DNA from 3 places in the Lacticaseibacillus salsurae genome. Region 1 is predicted to be linked to each of the others. Evidence: riboswitches for the same ligand, from Rfam matches in the RefSeq annotation. Region 1 holds a riboswitch; each other region holds the start of a gene.
The links. A riboswitch is a leader RNA that binds a small molecule or an ion and turns the genes downstream of it on or off. The one in region 1 is predicted to bind lysine.
Positions count from the first base shown of each region.

Region 2: another riboswitch for lysine. It lies ahead of ACKTSG_RS10525 (amino acid permease); the one in region 1 lies ahead of lysA (diaminopimelate decarboxylase).
Region 3: another riboswitch for lysine. It lies ahead of ACKTSG_RS08770 (ABC transporter permease subunit); the one in region 1 lies ahead of lysA (diaminopimelate decarboxylase).

Region 1 is NZ_BAAFZI010000003.1:76,322-82,645, forward strand. Features, by position in the region: gene ACKTSG_RS02280 (N-acetyldiaminopimelate deacetylase) at 1-176, opposite strand, end outside; gene dapD (2,3,4,5-tetrahydropyridine-2,6-dicarboxylate N-acetyltransferase) at 180-890, opposite strand; gene lysA (diaminopimelate decarboxylase) at 943-2,232, opposite strand; lysine riboswitch at 2,315-2,492, opposite strand; gene ACKTSG_RS02295 (aspartate kinase) at 2,678-4,054, shown strand; gene dapF (diaminopimelate epimerase) at 4,057-5,049, shown strand; gene ACKTSG_RS02305 (aspartate-semialdehyde dehydrogenase) at 5,072-6,136, shown strand; gene ACKTSG_RS02310 (DHH family phosphoesterase) at 6,310-6,324, shown strand, end outside.
Region 2 is NZ_BAAFZI010000040.1:9,712-16,035, reverse strand. Features, by position in the region: gene ACKTSG_RS10530 (hypothetical protein) at 1-395, opposite strand, end outside; gene ACKTSG_RS10525 (amino acid permease) at 532-1,941, opposite strand; lysine riboswitch at 2,058-2,227, opposite strand; gene budA (acetolactate decarboxylase) at 2,301-3,008, opposite strand; gene alsS (acetolactate synthase AlsS) at 3,024-4,697, opposite strand; gene ACKTSG_RS10510 (hypothetical protein) at 4,945-5,496, opposite strand; gene ACKTSG_RS10505 (GNAT family N-acetyltransferase) at 5,621-6,139, opposite strand; gene rpmG (50S ribosomal protein L33) at 6,274-6,324, opposite strand, start outside.
Region 3 is NZ_BAAFZI010000027.1:3,610-9,933, reverse strand. Features, by position in the region: gene ACKTSG_RS08785 (Cof-type HAD-IIB family hydrolase) at 1-69, shown strand, start outside; gene ACKTSG_RS08780 (hypothetical protein) at 970-1,218, opposite strand; gene ACKTSG_RS08775 (amino acid ABC transporter ATP-binding protein) at 1,980-2,723, opposite strand; gene ACKTSG_RS08770 (ABC transporter permease subunit) at 2,723-4,294, opposite strand; lysine riboswitch at 4,405-4,574, opposite strand; gene ACKTSG_RS08765 (mannose/fructose/sorbose PTS transporter subunit IIA) at 4,999-5,970, shown strand; gene ACKTSG_RS08760 (PTS mannose/fructose/sorbose transporter subunit IIC) at 6,044-6,324, shown strand, end outside.

The DNA of each region.
Region 1 (6,324 bases):
AAGCCGGCAACTTTGACTAACAAAGCCGTGGGCAGTTGTGGCACTTCGCGAATGGTCAGCCAAGTTTGCGGCAAGTTGTTGACGACTTTTAATAGGTAGGCGTGGGTTTGCGTTTCATGCAACGCCAGTTCTGGGATCTGATGTAAGTCGCGGCGAATTTGGATTAAATCGACCATGGCTTACAGCTTCCGCAAAGCGTCAACTAACGCCGTTTTGTCACGGGTCTGGTCGTTGGCGACTTTGATCACTTTGGCTGGGACCCCAGCTACAACGGCATTTTCCGGCACGTCTTCGATCACCACGGCACCAGCGGCGACCACTGCGCCTGCGCCGATTTGGATGCCTTCAAGGACGACGGCGTTGGCGCCGATCATGACGTTATCGCCGACGCGAACTGGTTCGGCACTGGCGGGTTCGATGACCCCAGCCAACACGGTACCGGCGCCGATATGGCAATGCTTGCCGACAAATGCGCGGCCACCTAATACGGCGCCCATATCGATCATGGAGCCTTCGCCGATTTCTGCGCCGATGTTGATAATGGCGCCCATCATGATCACCGCGTTATCGCCGATGGCCACTTGGTCGCGAATGATCGCGCCAGGTTCGATGCGGGCGTTAAAGTTGCGCACATCAAGCATTGGTACCCCAGTGTTGCGACCTTGCGCTTCCACCACTTGATCTGAGATCTTATCAGCATTGGCTTCTAAGACCGGTTGGATCTCAGCCCAGTCGCCGATCACCGTACCAGTGTGCTTGCAAGTGAAGTTATGCACGGATGCTGGGAAGGTCAAATCGGCGAGGTCGCCTTTGAGATAAACTTTGACTGGGGTCGTTTTCTTGGAATTGGCAATGGTGTTGATGACAGTTTGGGTATCTAAAGTTGGCATGGAAAAATTCCTTTCTTATTTAAACAGCTGAGTTGAGTTTAACGCGGCAAACTTAGTCGTAGCTTAAATCGTTTTGCGTCAGGTCAGCATAGCTTTGCCGGCGCACGACGAGTTTGGCTTGGCCATTTTCGGCAAAAACCACTGCCGGAATGGGATTGCGGTTATAATTTGACGCCATGGAGTAGCCGTAAGCCCCGCAGCTTTTAACGGCTAAGACGTCGCCTGCTTGTAATTGTGGCAAGTGGGCGTGGTCGATCAAAATGTCGCCAGATTCACAATACTTGCCGACTAAATGGACATCTTGTGTCGGTGTGGCGTTCGGGTCGTCGGCTTTGACCGCTTCATATTTGGCTTGGTATAGCGCTGGGCGTAAGTTGTCGCCCATGCCACCGTCAACGGCGATGTAAGGCCGCAAGCCTGGGACGGTTTTGCTGGAGCCTACGGTGTACAACTGGTAGCCGGCAGGGCCGACGATCGAGCGGCCCGGTTCGATCCAAACCGCTGGCAAAGCGAAAGGTAAGTTCTGCGCACGCAAGGTTTTGAGGATCGCTTCGACGAAATCTTCGGCTGGGATCGGGTCATCATCTTGGGTATAAGCGATGCCAAAGCCGCCGCCGACATTCAACACTGATGGGGTGTAGTTGAGTTGTTCGTGCCAGTCTTTCAAAATGCTGGCGAGCTTTTGGGTGGCGCCGATAAAGCCAGCGACATCAAAAATTTGGCTACCGATATGGGCGTGAATGCCTAATAAGTTGAATTGCGCGTTGGCTAAAGCTAACTTGGCCGCTTCAAGCGCTTGTCCAGAATCGACATCAAAGCCAAATTTGGAATCAGTTTGCCCAGTGGAGATATACGCGTGGGTGTGAGCGGAGATCCCAGGGGTCACCCGCAACAGGATGTCTTGGGTGCGCGTTGGCGTTTGGGCTAACAAGTCGCCTAGCAGGTCCAATTCATGGAAATTGTCGACGACGATAGTGCCAACGCCTAACGCTAAAGCTTCTGTAAGTTCTTTTTCAGATTTGTTATTGCCATGAAATGAAACATCTGCCATGGGAAAGCCAGCTTGTTGGGCGGTATACAATTCGCCGCCAGATACCACATCGACATGGCACGCTTCTTGCTTGGCGACTTGATACATGGCGATGGTAGCAAAAGCTTTTGACGCATAGCTGACGGCGTAGTTGAAGTGCTCAGCTTCAAAAACGCGTTTGAATGCACGGATCTGTTGGCGAATCGCGCTGACGTCATAAACATATAGCGGCGTTTGAAATTGCTTGGCAAGTTGTAAGCTGTCGACGCCACCGATCAACAAGTGGCCGGCATCATTTGTGGGATCTGACATAATGTTCTCCTTTGGCGAGATAAAAAAATAAGGCCCAGTTTTGGCATCTACCAAAACAAGGGTCTCATTCACTGGAGTCGATTGTTTGGATAGCGCCCCGTCGATTGTTCGACGACAGTGTAGCCGCTTTTCGCGTCTACCCCAACGACTAACGCATCCACTGCGCCAGCGTTTCGGCGACCGCCCCTTTTGCCTGAAGTCATTGCAGCGTGGACTGCTCGATCAGGTGACTCATGTAGGTCGCAACCTCTATCTCATTTATCATGAGTCTATAATAAATCCGGCGTGGCGTCAAATTTAATTTGTGAAAGTTTTTTGTACTAATAATGCCAGAAAATTGCGCATTTAATTCAAAATCTCGTGCTAGGCTTAGCTCAAAATATGTGTTAGACTTCATCACAAATCACCAAGTTCACATTGTTTTATCATGAAAGGGCGTTTAAACATGCGCGTAGTAAAATTTGGCGGCTCCAGTTTAGCCGATAGCAAACAATTCGAAAAAGTCGTGGCGATCATGCAAGCAGACCCGGCGCGTCAAGTCGTAGTCACCTCCGCACCTGGTAAACGCGAGCATGGCGACATCAAAGTCACGGACTTGTTGATCCGCTACTGTGAAGCGGTGCAAGCGCATGCTGATTTCGCCGACACTGTCGCTGAGATCGTCAGCCGCTATGCCGAAATCGCCACGCATTACCAATTAGCGCCAAGCGTGATGGCCCATATCCAAAGCGAACTTGAATCGTTGGCCACGGAACAATTTCCTGATGCTGATTATCAAATGGCAGCCTTTAAAGCGCATGGCGAAAAGCTCAACGGTTACTTGTTGACGGCGGTGTTGAATGCCAGTGGTAGCCAAGCCTTTTACGGCGAGCCAAAAACCATCGGCTTAGTGGTGTTAGACGAACCCAATGACGCTGAAGTCCAGGCGCAAACATACGCTAATTTGGCCAAGTTCGATCGCCAAGCCGGAATTTTGGTGGTACCAGGGTTTTACGGGTATACTGAAGCCGGTCGCATCGCCACCTTTTCTCGCGGCGGGTCAGACATCACCGGGGCGATTTTAAGTCGCGGGTTCAATGCGGATCTGTATGAGAACTTCACTGATGTCGACGGGGTATTTGCCGCGGATCCGCGCGTGGTGAAAAACCCAGCCCCGATCGCCAAAATGACTTATCGGGAAATGCGGGAACTGTCATACGGCGGCTTTGGGGTGTTTCATGATGAAGCGATCTTGCCAGCGATCGACGGGCAGATCCCGATCAACTTGAAAAACACCAACCACCCAACGCATGCCGGCACCATGATCGTCCCAGAAGCGGGATTCACCCCGCAGCATGCAGTGACTGGTATCGTGTCATCAGATCATTTCTCGGCGATCTACTTGCATCGTTACTTGTTAAACAAAGAAGTCGGCTTCACCTTGAAGCTCTTGCAGATCTTTTATGCCCATGGCATCAATTATGAACATATGCCCAGTGGGATCGATGATTTAACGATCATTTTCGATAATCGCCAATTGACGCCGCAACTGCGCACGACCTTATGCCAAGAGATCCAAGCCAAAATGCATCCCGATGTCTTGCAATGGATCGATGATTACGCCATCACCATGGTAGTCGGCGAAGGGATGGCCAAACGCATCGGGTTGATCCAACGGGTCTTGACGCCTTTGGTAATGGCCAATGTCCATGTCACCATGATCAACGAGGGGGCCAGTCAGATCTCTTTGATGTTAGGCACCTCTAAAACCCAAGCCAACACCGCAGTGCAAGCGATCTATAACGCCTTTTTCATTCCCGTCAATCAACAAATGGAGGAATAAGCATGGCTCAATTATTCAAAGTCCACGGCTCGATGAATCAATTCTTCTTGCTGGACCAAACCCAATTTGAAACGCCGCTGCCAGCCAACACGTTGGTCGAATTGACCAAAACCATCACTGCTAAAGACGGGTTGCTTAACGGCGCTGACGGCTTGTTGGTGGTATCTGCAGACGACCACGCCGCTGGGCGGATGACCGTGATCAATGCTGATGGGACTTACGCCAAAATGTGTGGCAACGGCTTGCGTACTGTTTCGCGGTATTTGGCTGAAAAAACCGGCCAAAGCGACTTTGTGGTCCAAACTGCCGAATCCGCTTTGCGCGTGCATCAAAGTGCCGACTTGGCCAAAGGCGTACCAGCTTTTGGCGTGGAGATCTCACCAGTTAGCTTTAAAGCGGCCGACTTGCCTTTTGCCCAGCTTGGCCATGATGAGATCATCGATCAAGTGTTACCTGAAATTCACCCTAGCTTTAAGTTCACTGCCATTGCCGTGCCGAACCCACATTTGATCGCATTTGTTTCTGAAGCAGAGTTGAATGGCATGGCGATCGGAGAGATCGGCAAGCGCTTGAATGCACCCAACCCTTATTTCCCAGAAGGTGTCAATGTCACCTTTGCTGCCATCATGGGACCGCAAACCATTTTTGCACGAACTTATGAACGTGGCGTAGGCTTCACCAACGCTTGTGGGACAGGGATGTCAGCGACGACTTTGGCGCTGGTGTTGACTCATCCAGACGTCGCCCAACTGGATCAATTGATCACCGTGTATAATCCTGGCGGTAAGGTCCAAACCAATGTCCATCGTGAAAATGGGCAATATTGGATCGAATTGATCGGCAATGCCACAGTGACACATGAGATCCAGATCCCAGACGCCAGTTTACAAGCAGGCAATTTTGCTAAGGCGACGACGCGTGAAACTGGCGAGCAAGCTGATTATGAACGCTTCGTTGCCGGGTTGCCGGTGCATGGCTTAGTGAAGACAATTTAAATTTTTGGAGGAACGAAATATTATGAGTGGCTATCATGTAGCAGTCGTTGGTGCAACCGGTGCCGTGGGGACACGGATGTTGAAGATGGTGGCGCAATCGCCACTACCGATCGCAAGTGTCAAAGCCTTGGCGTCCAAGCGTTCTGCTGGCAAAAAGTTGGCATACGGCGATGGCGAATTAACCGTTGAAGAATTGACTGATGATTCATTTGCCGGTATCGATATTGCGCTGTTTTCTGCTGGCGGGTCGGTGTCCAAGCGTTTTGCGCCGAGTGCCGTTAAAGCTGGCGCGATCGTGGTGGATAACACCAGCGCTTTTCGGATGGAACCAGACATTCCGCTGGTGGTACCAGAAGTTAACCCAGAAGCGTTGCGGACGCATCATGGCATCATTGCCAACCCGAACTGTTCCACGATCCAAATGGTGGTAGCGTTGGAGCCGATCCGCAAGGCATTTGGCCTCAAGCGCATCATGGTGTCGACTTATCAAGCGGTCGGTGGCGCTGGCCAGCGCGCGTTGAATGAATTGGCTGCAGAATCTCAAGCATATTTAGACGGGGATGTCACTAAAGTTACCCCAGAGATCTTGCCAACTGCAGGCGATAAGAAGCATTACCAAATGGCCTTTAACTTATTGCCGCAAATCGACGTGTTTGAAGACGATGCTTACACCCATGAAGAATGGAAAATGATCCATGAAACCAAAAAGATCATGCAAGGCGACATGGACGACCCTGACTTAAAAGTCACCGCCACTTGTGTCCGCGTGCCAGTACCGGTATCTCATGGTGAAGAAGTGTACTTTGAAGTTGAAGATCAAAATGTCACCGCAGATCAGATCCGTGAAGTCTTAACTGGCGCGCCTGGCGTGATCGTTCAAGATGACCCCGCTCATCAGATCTACCCACAACCAGCCATTGCTGAAGGCACCCGCGAAGTTTACGTCGGTCGCATTCGTGAAGATGCTGAAAATCCTGGCTTTTTCCACTTGTGGAATGTGTCTGACAACTTGTTGAAAGGCGCCGCTTGGAACTCCATGCAAATCGCCGAAACCATGGATGCCATGGGTTTGATCCAACCAAAATAAGCATTTTTCGATCAGCCATCTTTGCGGATGGCTTTTTGTATGGCAAGCGAGCTTGGTAAATTGGATGACAGGACAACTTTTGAAGCGCTACCAGGCTTTCACTTGGTGACTGTGGTAAAATGACTTAAGAATTGGTTAATCCAGATCACGTTTTCGAAAGGCAGTTTGTGCGCATGAAGAATTTTCTC
Region 2 (6,324 bases), on a different contig from region 1:
AACTTCAGCTGATGGCGCAACAACAACGCCAGATAATCAGGGTCGCCTGCTGCGTCAGTTTCCGCTTGCTCCAACAACGCTTGCACCAACGGGTACCCTTGCAGGTCAGTGCGATAGGCCATGCGTTTGGCCAGCGGGAAATCGATCACCCCAGGCAGATAATATTCATGGATCCATAACCAATCGTCAATATCAGCCAAGACTTTGCGCGCCTTGGCGGTCAACTCATTGCCAGTGGCCACAGCTTGTAAATAGCCATGGCTTTGTAACTTGGCGAAGGTTCTGTGCGGATCGAGATGATAACGTTCCAGCCAGCGCGGATCTTGCAGCGTTTGCTGGGCATCAGCCATCGATACCATGTATAAAAACACCTTAACCTCTGGGGTCATACGCATACTGTCGCCTCCACTTCTTGCTACTCAATTGTAGCGAGTCAAGAAAGCGTTGTCAATCTTTGCTGATGGCAAGCTAACTCTTGGCGAATACATCAGCCTGACAAAAAGCCCACCGGCACTTGCCGATGGACTGAGGTTATGGTTTGGGTGCTTCTTTGCGATGATCGCGATGCGGCGTTAAGTCGATTTCATCAAGTGATAACAAATGCGTTTTGTGTTTGAGCTTGTACCATACCGTCAACACGATAAATAAGGGGATGGACATATAAGAGATCAACAAGCGGTCCCAAGCGAAATGGGTCACCGAGCTGATATCTTGCCCTAAGATCACGATCAAACTCATCACGATCGCTAAAATCGGCCCGATCGGGAACCACTTGGCATGATAAACCAATTCAGACAATTTGTGCCCTTGTGCCACAAACGCCCGCCGGAAGCGGTAATGCGACACCGCGATCCCTAGCCAGGCTAAAAAGCCAGTCAAGCCACTAGCCGCCACTAACAACTGGTACACATTCGGCCCTAAAATACTGGACAAAAAGGTCAACGCGCCCACTGCCGTGGTCGCTAACAACGCCGGTAGCGGCACGCCGCGGTTATTGGTTTTCCCAAAGATCTTTGGGGCAAATCCAGAGTTGCCCATCGCCCAAAGCATGCGCGTCGACGCGTACATCCCTGAATTAGCCGACGACAACACTGACGTTAAGATCACCGCGTTCATCACACTGGCTGCGCCGGCCAAGCCGATACGCTTAAACACCAAGGTAAATGGCGAAATCGCCACATCAGACGCTGAAGCCCCAAGCAAGTTCGGGCTGGTGTATGGAATGATCGCGGCGATCACGGCAATGGCGAGAATATAAAACAGCAAGATCCGCCAAAACACTTGCTTGATGGCTTTGGGGATACTGATCTCAGGGGTTTCCGATTCCCCAGCCGTGATCCCGATCAACTCCGTGCCTTGAAACGAGAATCCAGCCACCACAAACACCGATAACGTCGCCGGCCACCCGCCAACAAATGGCGCGTCGTGATAATGGTAATTGGCAAAGCCGATGTGTTGTCCACCTAAAATGCCAAAAATCGTCATTACCCCAACGATCAAAAACACGATCACGGTGATCACTTTGATCAACGACAGCCAATATTCGGTTTCGCCAAAACTTTTGACGGAAATAATATTGATCACAAAAATCAGCAGCAAAAATGCCAAACTGATCATCCACCCAGGGATCGCCGGTACCCAAAAGTGCATCACGATCGCCGTGGTGGCAATGTCTACGGCAACGGTGATCGCCCAGTTGAACCAATAATTCCAGCCTAACGCAAAACCGACTGCGGGATCGACAAAGCGGCTAGCATATTCAGAAAAACTGCCAGACACTGGAATGTAGGTGGCCATTTCCCCTAAGCTGGTCATCAGGAAAAACACCATCACCCCGATGCCTAAATATGCCAAAATCGCGCCGCCTGGACCAGCATTGGCAATAGCGCCACCGCTGGCCACAAACAAGCCAGTGCCGATCGATCCCCCTAAAGCGATCATCGACAAGTGCCGCGTTTTCAGTGAGCGGGCCACTTGATTATGTTCAGATTTATCTGCCAAAACGAAACTCCCTTATTTGACCAAAGAAAAAGCGCCGCCAAGCGCGCGCCAAAATCGGGTTCATTAGCACATCGCCAAGCGACAGTCCAAGCGGTATTCCCGACTTGTCCCAAGTTCGACCGGTGTGGCGGCTTCCCTTTCGGCGTCAATGCCTTTAAGCAACTTTCATTGTGGCAACACCCACCAAAGCAGCTGACTGATCATTGACGCGACCTCTAAAGATTGGATTCAATTTTTTTCAAATTACAGTATAGCAAAAAGCCGCCAGCAGATGCCAGCGGCTCTCACGGCACTCTCACTTACTTCTCAGCAAGTTCGATATCCGCAACGATTTGATCACTATCAAGGTCTAATTGTTGAAATTCAAGGTCATTCAGCGGCAAATGCAGATCCAAGCTGTCAAACGCTTGTAGCGCCAAGTCAGCTTGGGCAACATCTGCATGCAACAAATGCCCGCCAAATTCATGATCATCGCTTAAAAAGTGCAAGTGAAACCCAGGCGCTGCAGCCCCGGCAAATAACTTCGGCGAATAATAGCCGATGATCGTGCCGGTGACATTGGCTTTGGTGAACACACTTTGTGCTTGCGCGGTGGCTTTAAGCGTCGGGTAAGGCCGCTTTTGCCCAGCCACTGCCCGCGTGGTAACTTGCGCAAAGGTCCCTGTCAGCTTGACGGCAGAAAACACATTCAACGACACCAATTTTTGGGCCAACGTGTCGCGCAACTGCGCATCCCCCACCTCATGCAAACGACCTGCTGGCGTGAAATCAGCGTGATGGACATTGGCAAAAGGCACCGTTTCGCTTTCAGCGACTTGGCGCACTTTGCCAGTGGCGGCCACTTGATACACTGTGCCGTGTAAAATGATCAATTCACCATCTAAGCCAGCCAAGGTCCCGATGCCGGTATCTCCGTGTTGCAACAAGTCGTGAAGCGACAAGGTCCCGCCAAACAAACCTGGAACTAAATTGGCTAACGTGCCATGTTGATAAAGTTTCATCGTCATCCTTTTTGCTGGCGATCAGAATTGATCTTCCAACATGTCTGCAGACAGCTTTAAATTATCCGAATAGTCCACTGGAATATCGACCACCACTGGGCCGTCAGCGGCAAACGCTTGATCCAAAATGTCACCAAGTTGTTCTGGCTTTTCAACGCGTAAACCAGTGGCGCCAAAACTTTGCGCATACTTAACGAAATCCACTGGGCCAAAGTCAACGCCGGCAGAGCGGCCATATTTCATTTCTTCTTGGAATTTCACCATATCGTAATGGCCATCGTTCCAAATAATGTGGACCAAGTTGGCGTGCAAGCGCACGGCTGTTTCCAGCTCTTGGCTGGAGAATAAGAAGCCGCCATCCCCAGAAATGGAGATCGCCTTTTCATTCGGGCGCACCAACGTCGCGGCGATCGCCCAAGGCAACGCCACCCCTAACGTTTGCATGCCGTTAGAAAACAGCAAGCGGCGGGGTTGGTAGCTGCGGAAATGCCGCGCCATCCAAATGTAAAAACTCCCCACATCCACCGCCACCGTCATATGCTCGGTGACGCGTTTTTGCAGTTCGGCGACGATACTTAACGGATGGGAATATTGCTGATCCGCTAATGCTGGTGGCACGTCGCGTTCCTGTAGCTTCGCTTGTTGGGCTTGTAAGTACCGCTTGGCACTAGGCGCGACTTGATAGCCACGCACCAATGGCGTCAAGATCTCCAAGGTTTGGGCAATATCGCCGATCAGTTCGGTTTCTGGCTGGAAGTTGTGGTCGATTTCAGCTGGCGCTTGATCGATCACCACGATGCGCGCTTTGCCATCAGCGTTCCAGTTACGCGGTTCATATTCGACAGGGTCATACCCGATTGTGATCACCAAGTCAGAGCGTTGCAACAACTGATCGCCTGGTTGGTTGCGGAACAAGCCCACACGACCAAAGAAGTTGTCTTCAAGATCAGCCGAAATGATCCCTGCGCCTTGGAACGTTTCCACGACTGGCAATTCGCTGACAGATAACAATTCACGGATGGCTTTGGTGACCGCCGCACTAGAAGCGCGCATGCCTAATAACAACACCGGCAATTGCGCATCTTTGATCTGGCGCGCCAAATAAGTCATATCAGCAGGACTGGCAGGGCCAAGCTTTGGCGCGTTCATCGCACGGATGGCTTCAGAAGTGACTGGCGCATCGGTGACATCTTGCGGTACGGACACAAAGCTAGCCCCTTGTTTGCCAGATTCGGCGGCTTGATAGGCATTGGCAATGATTTCAGACACGTTATCAGGATCTTGGACTTCGGCCGAATATTTGGTGATCGGTGCAAATAAGTCGGCATTTTTCATGCTTTGATGGGCTGAGCGCAACAGATCGGCACGCTTGACTTGCCCGGAAATCGCCAACACTGGGTCGCCTTCCGCATTGGCGGTGACCAAGCCAGTGGCTAAGTTAGACGCCCCAGGGCCAGAAGTGGTCAACACCACGCCAGGTTTGCCAGTGATCCGGCCGATGCCGCTAGCCATGAAGGCCGCATTTTGTTCATAGCGCGCCACGATCAATTTCGGAGCTTTTGGGTTGGTGGGATGTTCCAGCTTTTCAAATAAGCGGTCGATTTTGGCCCCAGGGATCCCGAAAACGTAATCGACCCCGTGATTTGCTAAGCTATCGACGATCAAATCTGCGCCGTAGCGCTTTTCTTCTGACATGTTGTGCCTCCTGTCGGTTTATCTGTCATATACATTACCACGGATGTGTATTAATGCAACTAGAAGATTCAAATGAAACGTTGCACAATATGGCTTTCACTGTTTCATTTTCATAAATTATCTGTATTCATATCGTGGTTTATCAACGACTGAAGCGTTTGCATTCATCGCTATCATAACTGCAAAATTTCTGGCGCACAACTTTTTTGCAAAAAAAACGCCAAGGCACTTGGCCTTGGCGTTTGCATTAATCTTTAAGGGTCTTGCTGATCTTACCGATGCCTTGTTTGGGATCGGTCATTTGGAAATCAAAGTCGTACTTTTCAAAGATATGTTTGAGTTTGGCATAATTATCTTTGTCAAATGAACTGATATTGCCGTCGATTTTGCCGACTTCAGCTTTGCGGGCTAAGTTCATGAACGCCTTCAAAGCCAATTGGGCCAAGCCCATGTTTTGGAAATCATAAAACGCTAAGCGGCTTTCACTGCCTAAAGTCTCCAACACGGTGATATGCATTTTGTTTTGCCAACGGTCGGTATCAAACAACAATTGAGATTGGAACTCAGCTTTTGAATGCCCATATTTGTCGACGTTTTCAAACGGTGTATACACCGAAATGGTGAAACTTTTGGCCGGTTTGTCAGGCTTGTAGTCGGTATAAACGATGTATTGGGTCGCCTTCGATTGCGAGTCTGACTGGGGCTGATTCATGCTGGATAAAATGGTAAGTTGGTGATCGCGTTCAATTGCGGCCATACGTTTGGCATAGACCTGATCATACTCTGTTTGGGAACTCATACTGAAACCTCCACCTGAAATGTTGATTTCATTATAGCATTATCTATTGCATCCCACGACCGTTCTTTTCAAATTGAAATGAAAAAATAATTTTGCGTTCAGGAAACGATAAAAAAGTGACTTTTCATGCAATCGGCAAGCGCCGAAAATAAGCTTCAACCTGTTGTCCGCCTTGCTGCAGCCCAGCTGGGATCGGCACTTGATACTGATAAATAAAGCGATGCGCCTGCAGCAAATTGATCGAGCGCTGGTTGTCAGGATACACTGCCGCCCAAATTTCAGTGACGCCAGCCAACCACAAAAAATCACACATTAATTCCAGCGCCTCTGCCATTAAGCCTTGCCCCCAATATGCCGGCGCCAGCGCATAGCCTAATTCGCGGGTCAAAAACTCAGGATCTTCAGGATCTTGGGCGGGCTGATAAGCCCCGATATTGCCAATGACTTGATCATTTAAGCTAATGGCAAAATCTGTGTGTTGCGCGCGCATGCGGTTGATGGCGGCTTTGGCGTCATCAAGGCTTGCCAAAGGCGTCATCCCCGCTGGTGCGCAAACTTGCGGATCTGACGCAACTTTCAAATAAGCTGGCGCATCTGCCAATGAAAAATCGCGGATCACGATGCGTTTGCCGACTAAATGCATGTCGCCACCTCCTTAATTTCAGTGTAAAGCATTCAAGCGCCAGGCACAATTTCAGCGCGAAATAAGAAAAAACCGCTACTTGAGCAAATTGCCCAAGTAGCGGTTGGTCGTCACGGCCGTAGACGACGAAAGAATTACTTCTTAACTTCAGTAAAGGTAACGCGTTTGCGCAACTTTGGAGAATA
Region 3 (6,324 bases), on a different contig from region 1:
TTGGTGTTGCCAGTGGATAATGATCACGATCCTGTGACCAGCTTGGCCAAAATCGTGTTTGACCTGTAATTGTAGATCGGCGTGTCGATGGTGGCGCGCCTTTTTTGACCCGATCGTGTTACGGGATGCTTGCAGGCGATTTAGTGTGTTTTATTATTGACGAAATTATCCATTTATATGTATAAAACGCATTTATATATTATTTATGAAGCTTTTTACAGACTTTAAGATTCTTTTTCTGTGCAAAAACAGTCTTTCATGCTATACTTAGTTCATCGAAAAGCATCGCCGGCAAACACGATGCTTTTCGTAAACAACACATTTTTCAGGATGGTTGGCATTGTTTATATCACATCACCTGCTTTCAGGAAGGTTGCTCAGCAATGAGGAGCCTTTTCGGGGTGCCTACTTTTGTTAGAAATTTCTGGCCGCCTGTACTAGCTCGCTTAAGGAGCGAACGAATTTGGTGGTTTTGCGAACGCTGAAGCTCAACGCATCGCAGTCGTAGATCGTCAATGCTACTGGATGTGTCAGTTGTTCTCACATTGTTGGTCATGATATACCGTGACCATACAGAAACACCGTGTCTGCAAGCACGGTGTTTTTGGGACGGAGTATCGTCCTCGCCCGATCTTATCGCGCAAGCGCGATGGTCAAGTTAAGATTAAGCTAAAGCCGCATCATCTCGTCAAAGTGAGTGCGGCTTTTTGCTTGTCTACTGCTGCCAGAGTTCTCTGACTGCCTGCACTAGTTGGCTCAATGAATGAACCAACTTGGTGGCTTTGCGGACGCTGAAGTTCAGCGCGTCGCAGTTAAGATCATCGTGATTAACGCACTAGTTGTTCTCATAATGGTGGTCATGATATAATTAGACCATACAAAAACACCGCGCCTGGCAGCACGGTGTTTCCGGGACAGAATATCGTCCTTGCAAGATCGCTTTAAGAGCGATGGTCAGTTGAATACAAGCTAAAGCCGCATCAATCTCGACAAAGTGAGTGCGGCTTTTTGCTTGTTTACTTCCGCCAGAGTTCTCTGACTGCCTGCACTAGCTGGCTCAAGGAACGAACCAACTTGGTGGCTTTGCGGACGCTGAAGTTCAGCGCATCGCAGTAATAGCCGACCAAATAGATACAGGCAATAATGGCTACGTGAACGTAACCAAAGGCAAACAAGACCGATCTCCTTTCGTTTGGGATGGGTGGCATAATTTGCCATCGCATCACCTCCTCAATGGGGAGACCACCGCTCATGTCACTTCTTGCTTTCAATAGTTTACCATGAAAACCGGCGATTAACTAATTATTTGTAAGTTAATAGATAGGTATTTAAGTGGTTATATTACTGGTCGTCGTGGCTTTCTAAGCAACGCCTCTACGGCTAGCTACGCAATAAGATCCGAGCCAAGCCCGGGATCAAATCCTATTGCTAGGCTATCCTTGAGGCTAAGGGCGCTTTGAAAACCACTGGTGTCGTCGTGCTTTTCCAAGCAACGCCGACGCAGCTAGCTACGCTAAGGAAACTGAACCAAGTCCAGGTTCAATTCCCTTAGCTAGGCTACCTGGTCGGCTAAAACCGCTTTGAAAACCACTGGATCAAAAAAGGCCGCCATGGGTTTGGCGGCCAAAAAGGGTTGGGAGATTCATTCATCACTTGGAGGAGTGATGGCGCGCGCCAGCGGGCACTGGCGCGACTTGAGAAGATGAAAAAGTGGGGTAGAAATAAGGGGGGTAACTCATTTCTACAAGGTCTATGTTACTGGTGAATTGTGATGAAACTGTGACGTTGTTGTGCCACTCTTGCGAAATTATCCAGCTATTCAAATGAAATCAAAACGCGACTAGCCATCACTGACCAGTCGCGTTTCTTCATGCAATGCCTAGACAAAAAGCCGCTGCCTTGCGATTCAACGATGAATCGTCAGGCAACGGCTTTTGTGTGTTGAGCCTAAATTGCTTTAGGCCTCAGCTTCTCGCAGGTTATGCGCGGTTCAAGTAGCGCTTCAAGAATTCTTGAGTAACGGTTTTGCTTGGATGGTCGAAGATCTCAGCTGGCGTGCCGGCTTCGGCAATGACGCCTTCGTTCATGAACACAACGCGATCGGAAACATCTTTGGCAAATTGCATTTCATGGGTGACCACGATCATGGTCAACCCAGTGTCAGCTAAGGCTTTCATCGCATTCAATACGTCGTCGACCATTTCCGGATCCAACGCTGACGTCGGTTCGTCAAACAATAAGACTTCTGGATCCATGGCGACGGCTCGGGCGATGGCGACACGCTGCTTTTGCCCGCCGGAAAGTTGGTCTGGCTTGGCATTGACGAAAGGCGCCATGCCGACTTGCTTTAACAATTCCAAAGCGTGCGTTTTGGCTTCAGCAGCGCTGCGACGCAACACCGTGGTTTGTGGGGTGACCACGTTTTGCAAAACGGTCAAGTTGTTGAACAAGTTGAATTGCTGAAACACCATGCCAACAGCGGCGCGGTAATGCGGCAAGTCAACATCCCCAGACACCACGCTTTTGCCATGGAACAGGATGTCGCCGCCAGTGGGTTCTTCCAATAAGTTGATATTGCGCAACAAGGTGGACTTCCCAGAGCCAGAGCGGCCAATGATGGATACCACTTCGCCTTTATGCACGTCGAAGTTGATATCAGTCAGCACTTCATGCGTCCCGAAGGCTTTTTTCAAATTCTTGACTTCAATGATCGTATCAGCCATTATTTTGCCTCCTTTGCATCAACAGCTTGCATTTGGTTGGACATCAAGTTGTAGTTCTTCGGCCCGTCGATGCGCTTTTCGATCAAGCGGAACAGACGCGAGATCGTGAAGGTCAAGATCAAGTAGATCCCAGAAACGATCAAGTAAGTGTGGAAGAACTGGAAGTTTTGCCCGGCGACAGTTTCGGCGGAGAAGAACAATTCGGAAACGGAGATCACAGACAACACTGACGTATCCTTGATGTTGACGATGAATTCGTTGGTCACGGCTGGCAAGGAGTTGCGGATCGCTTGTGGCAAAACGACTTTCATCATCGTTTGCAAATGGGTGAAGCCTAACGCATGCGCCGCTTCAAACTGGCCTTCATCCACGGAAATGATCCCGCCACGGATGATCTCAGAAATATAAGCCCCAGTGTTGATCGAGACAATGACCAACGCGGCAGTGGTTTTGTTCATATTGATGCCAAACGCTTGGGCAGCGCCGTAATACAATACCGCTGCTTGCACGATCATAGGTGTGCCACGGAAAACTTCGATATAAACGGCTAATAACCAGTTGATCAACCACTGTAAGCCGCGTTTGCCTTTGGTCTTAGGCGTCGGAATGGTGCGAATGATCCCGACTAATAAGCCGATCACAAACCCAACGATGGTCCCGACCAAAGAGATCAATAAGGTCATGCCAGTGCCACGCAATAACATTGGCCCGTATTGCTTTAAGATCTGCATGAACCAGTTGCCACCTTGGCTGGTGGAAGGCTGGTTGGCTACGGCGTCGTTCATCATTTGATTGCGTGTTGATGTCGAGATCTTGGCTAACTCTTCATTGATCTTGGCTTTATTGGGATCGTTTTTGCGCAAGCCGATGGCCAAGTCCACATCTTCTGGGTTGGTTTTAAAACCATTGGCCTTGGAGAACTTCAAGTAAGTCAAGTTCGGGTTGGCATTTTGCGCAGTGATGCCTTCTGGAACTTCGGAAACATACCCATCAATGGTGCCAGATTCAAGCGCCACTCGCATTGCGGGGAAGTTGTTCATCGCCGCTTCTTTGATGACGCCTTTCATTTGCTTGATGGCTTGATAATGGAAAGTGGACAGTTGCGCGGTGATCTTGGCGCCTTTGAAGTCATTGATGGACTTAGCTTTGGCGTATTTGGAATCGCGCCGTACCACCACCGTCAACTTCGAAGCGTAATACGTGCTGGTAAAATCGATCGCCTTGCGCCGTTCGGCAGTGGGCGACATCCCGGCGATGATCGCATCGATCTTGCCAGACGTTAAGGCTGGTTGTAACCCATCCCAAGAAGTCTTGACCACGATAACTTTTTTGCCGATGGCTTTGGCCACTTTCTTAGCCATTTGCACATCGTAGCCATTGGCGTAATCATGAGAGCCTTGGATCTTCACGGCGCCGTTTGACGCATCAGATTGGGTCCAGTTGAATGGGGCATAGCCGGCTTCCATCCCGACTTTGAAGGTCCCACTGGCAGAAACGCTTTGGATGCTGAAAGCCAGTACTGCTAACAGCGCCACGGCGATCCCATTAAGGTAAAGCCATACTTTTTTCATCAGACATAGTCCTCCTTCGTTGTTTGCGCACCGAAGGAATAGAGAGAACATTAAAGGGGATCGACCTATATCATAAATAAAGGTCGATCCCCTGATTTCAGTAGTTAAACCAGAATCATAGCGCTCCGCATTGCTGCGACAGTTCAAGCGATATTTTCGCTTGCCCCAACCAAACCGCTCCTAGATGAACGATCTGATTTCGGCGGGGATGCTTACGACAGGATCAAAGGGATCTAGCCCTCACCTGTTTTCGTCACCACCCGCGACCTCTATTTCTTGGTGGATATTCACATGTCTTGCCTGAAAGTATAGCGCGAACCCCAGTCGGCGTCAACGTATTATGCATGCGATCGAAAAACGCTTTCCATAAATTAAAAAGCGTTTTAATGAGTTGGACGAGCCGACGCTGACGTGAAAAGTAGTCGAGTTGTTCCTACAAATATAGCAGATCTGGCTTAACTTTTCCCCAGTCAAACCCTTGTCGCACATAAAGATTTGCAAAAAAATTTGAGTCAAATGCCTGCTGGTATAGTCCTTTCATGAAAACGCTCAAATTTCTCGTAGGAAAGGGGTTGCAAAGCGTGACTGATAACGGCATACTAGCTCATGGGGATTCATTCACCGGTCAAAATCTGCATACTTATTCTACATTATTCAATGCAGCCGGCGACCGAACCCAAATATTATTTAGGAGGCGACAAACAATGGTCGGAATCATTCTTGCTAGTCATGGGCAATTCGCTGCTGGCATCAAGCAATCTGGTCAAATGATCTTCGGTGAACAAGAAAAAGTCGAAGCTGTGACTTTCATGCCAAACGAAGGCCCAGATGATCTCAAGAAGCATCTTGAAGAAGCCATTGCGAAGTTCGGCGAAGACGACGAAGTGTTGTTCTTAGTCGATCTGTGGGGCGGTTCACCATTCAACCAATCCAACGGTTTGTTCGAAGCACATAAGGACAAGTGGGCAATTGTAACAGGGCTGAACCTGCCAATGCTCATTGAAGCTTATGGCTCACGTCTGTCGATGACATCGGCACACGAGATTGCTGCACACTTAGTAGAAGCTGGGCGTGACGGTGTGAAGATCAAACCAGAATCACTTGAACCTAAACCAAAAGCTGCACCTGCTGCAGCTCAAGGTGGCAACGCCGGGAAACCTGGGAAGCTCGAATATGTGCTTGCTCGGATCGACTCTCGTCTGTTGCATGGTCAAGTCGCAACTGCTTGGTCCAAGTCGGTTAAGCCTACCCGTATCATCGTTGTTTCTGACAACGTTGCCAAGGATAAGCTGCGTAAGCAATTGATCACTGACGCTGCGCCTGGTGGTGTTCACGCCCACGTTGTGCCAGTTGATCAAATGATCAAGATCGCCAAAGATGATAAGCACTTTGGCGGCGAACGTGCACTGCTATTATTCGAAACCCCTCAAGACGCATTACGCGCAGTTGAAGGTGGCGTACCGTTGAAGACCATCAACGTTGGGTCCATGGCCCACTCCGCTGGTAAAGTTCAACCTAACAAAGTTTTGGCTTTTGACCAAGATGATATCGATACCTTCGCTAAACTGAAGGCTGACGGCTTGACCTTTGATGTCCGCAAAGTCCCAACCGACTCTCAAGACAACATGGATGCCATCTTGAAGAAAGCGCAAGACGCTTTGAACGCTGCAAAGTAACTTCAATCAAAACATTGCGATGAACGCATCGTGATGCTCGACTATTATTCCTACAAAAAGGGAGGATACTAAAATGTCTTTGAATTTCATTCAAATCATCCTAGTCCTCATCGTCGCATTCTTAGCTGGGATGGAAGGGATTCTTGATGAATTCGAATTCCACCAACCAGTTGTAGCCTGCACGTTGATCGGCTTGGTTACTGGCCAATTGGTCCCATGTGTTATCTTAGGCGGGACCTTGCAAATGATCGCCTTAGGCTGGGCGAACATCGGTGCCGCTGTTGCGCCTGACGCGGCTTTGGCTTCTGTTGCATCTGCCATCATTCTTGTTCTTGGCGGCCAAGGCAAAGCAGG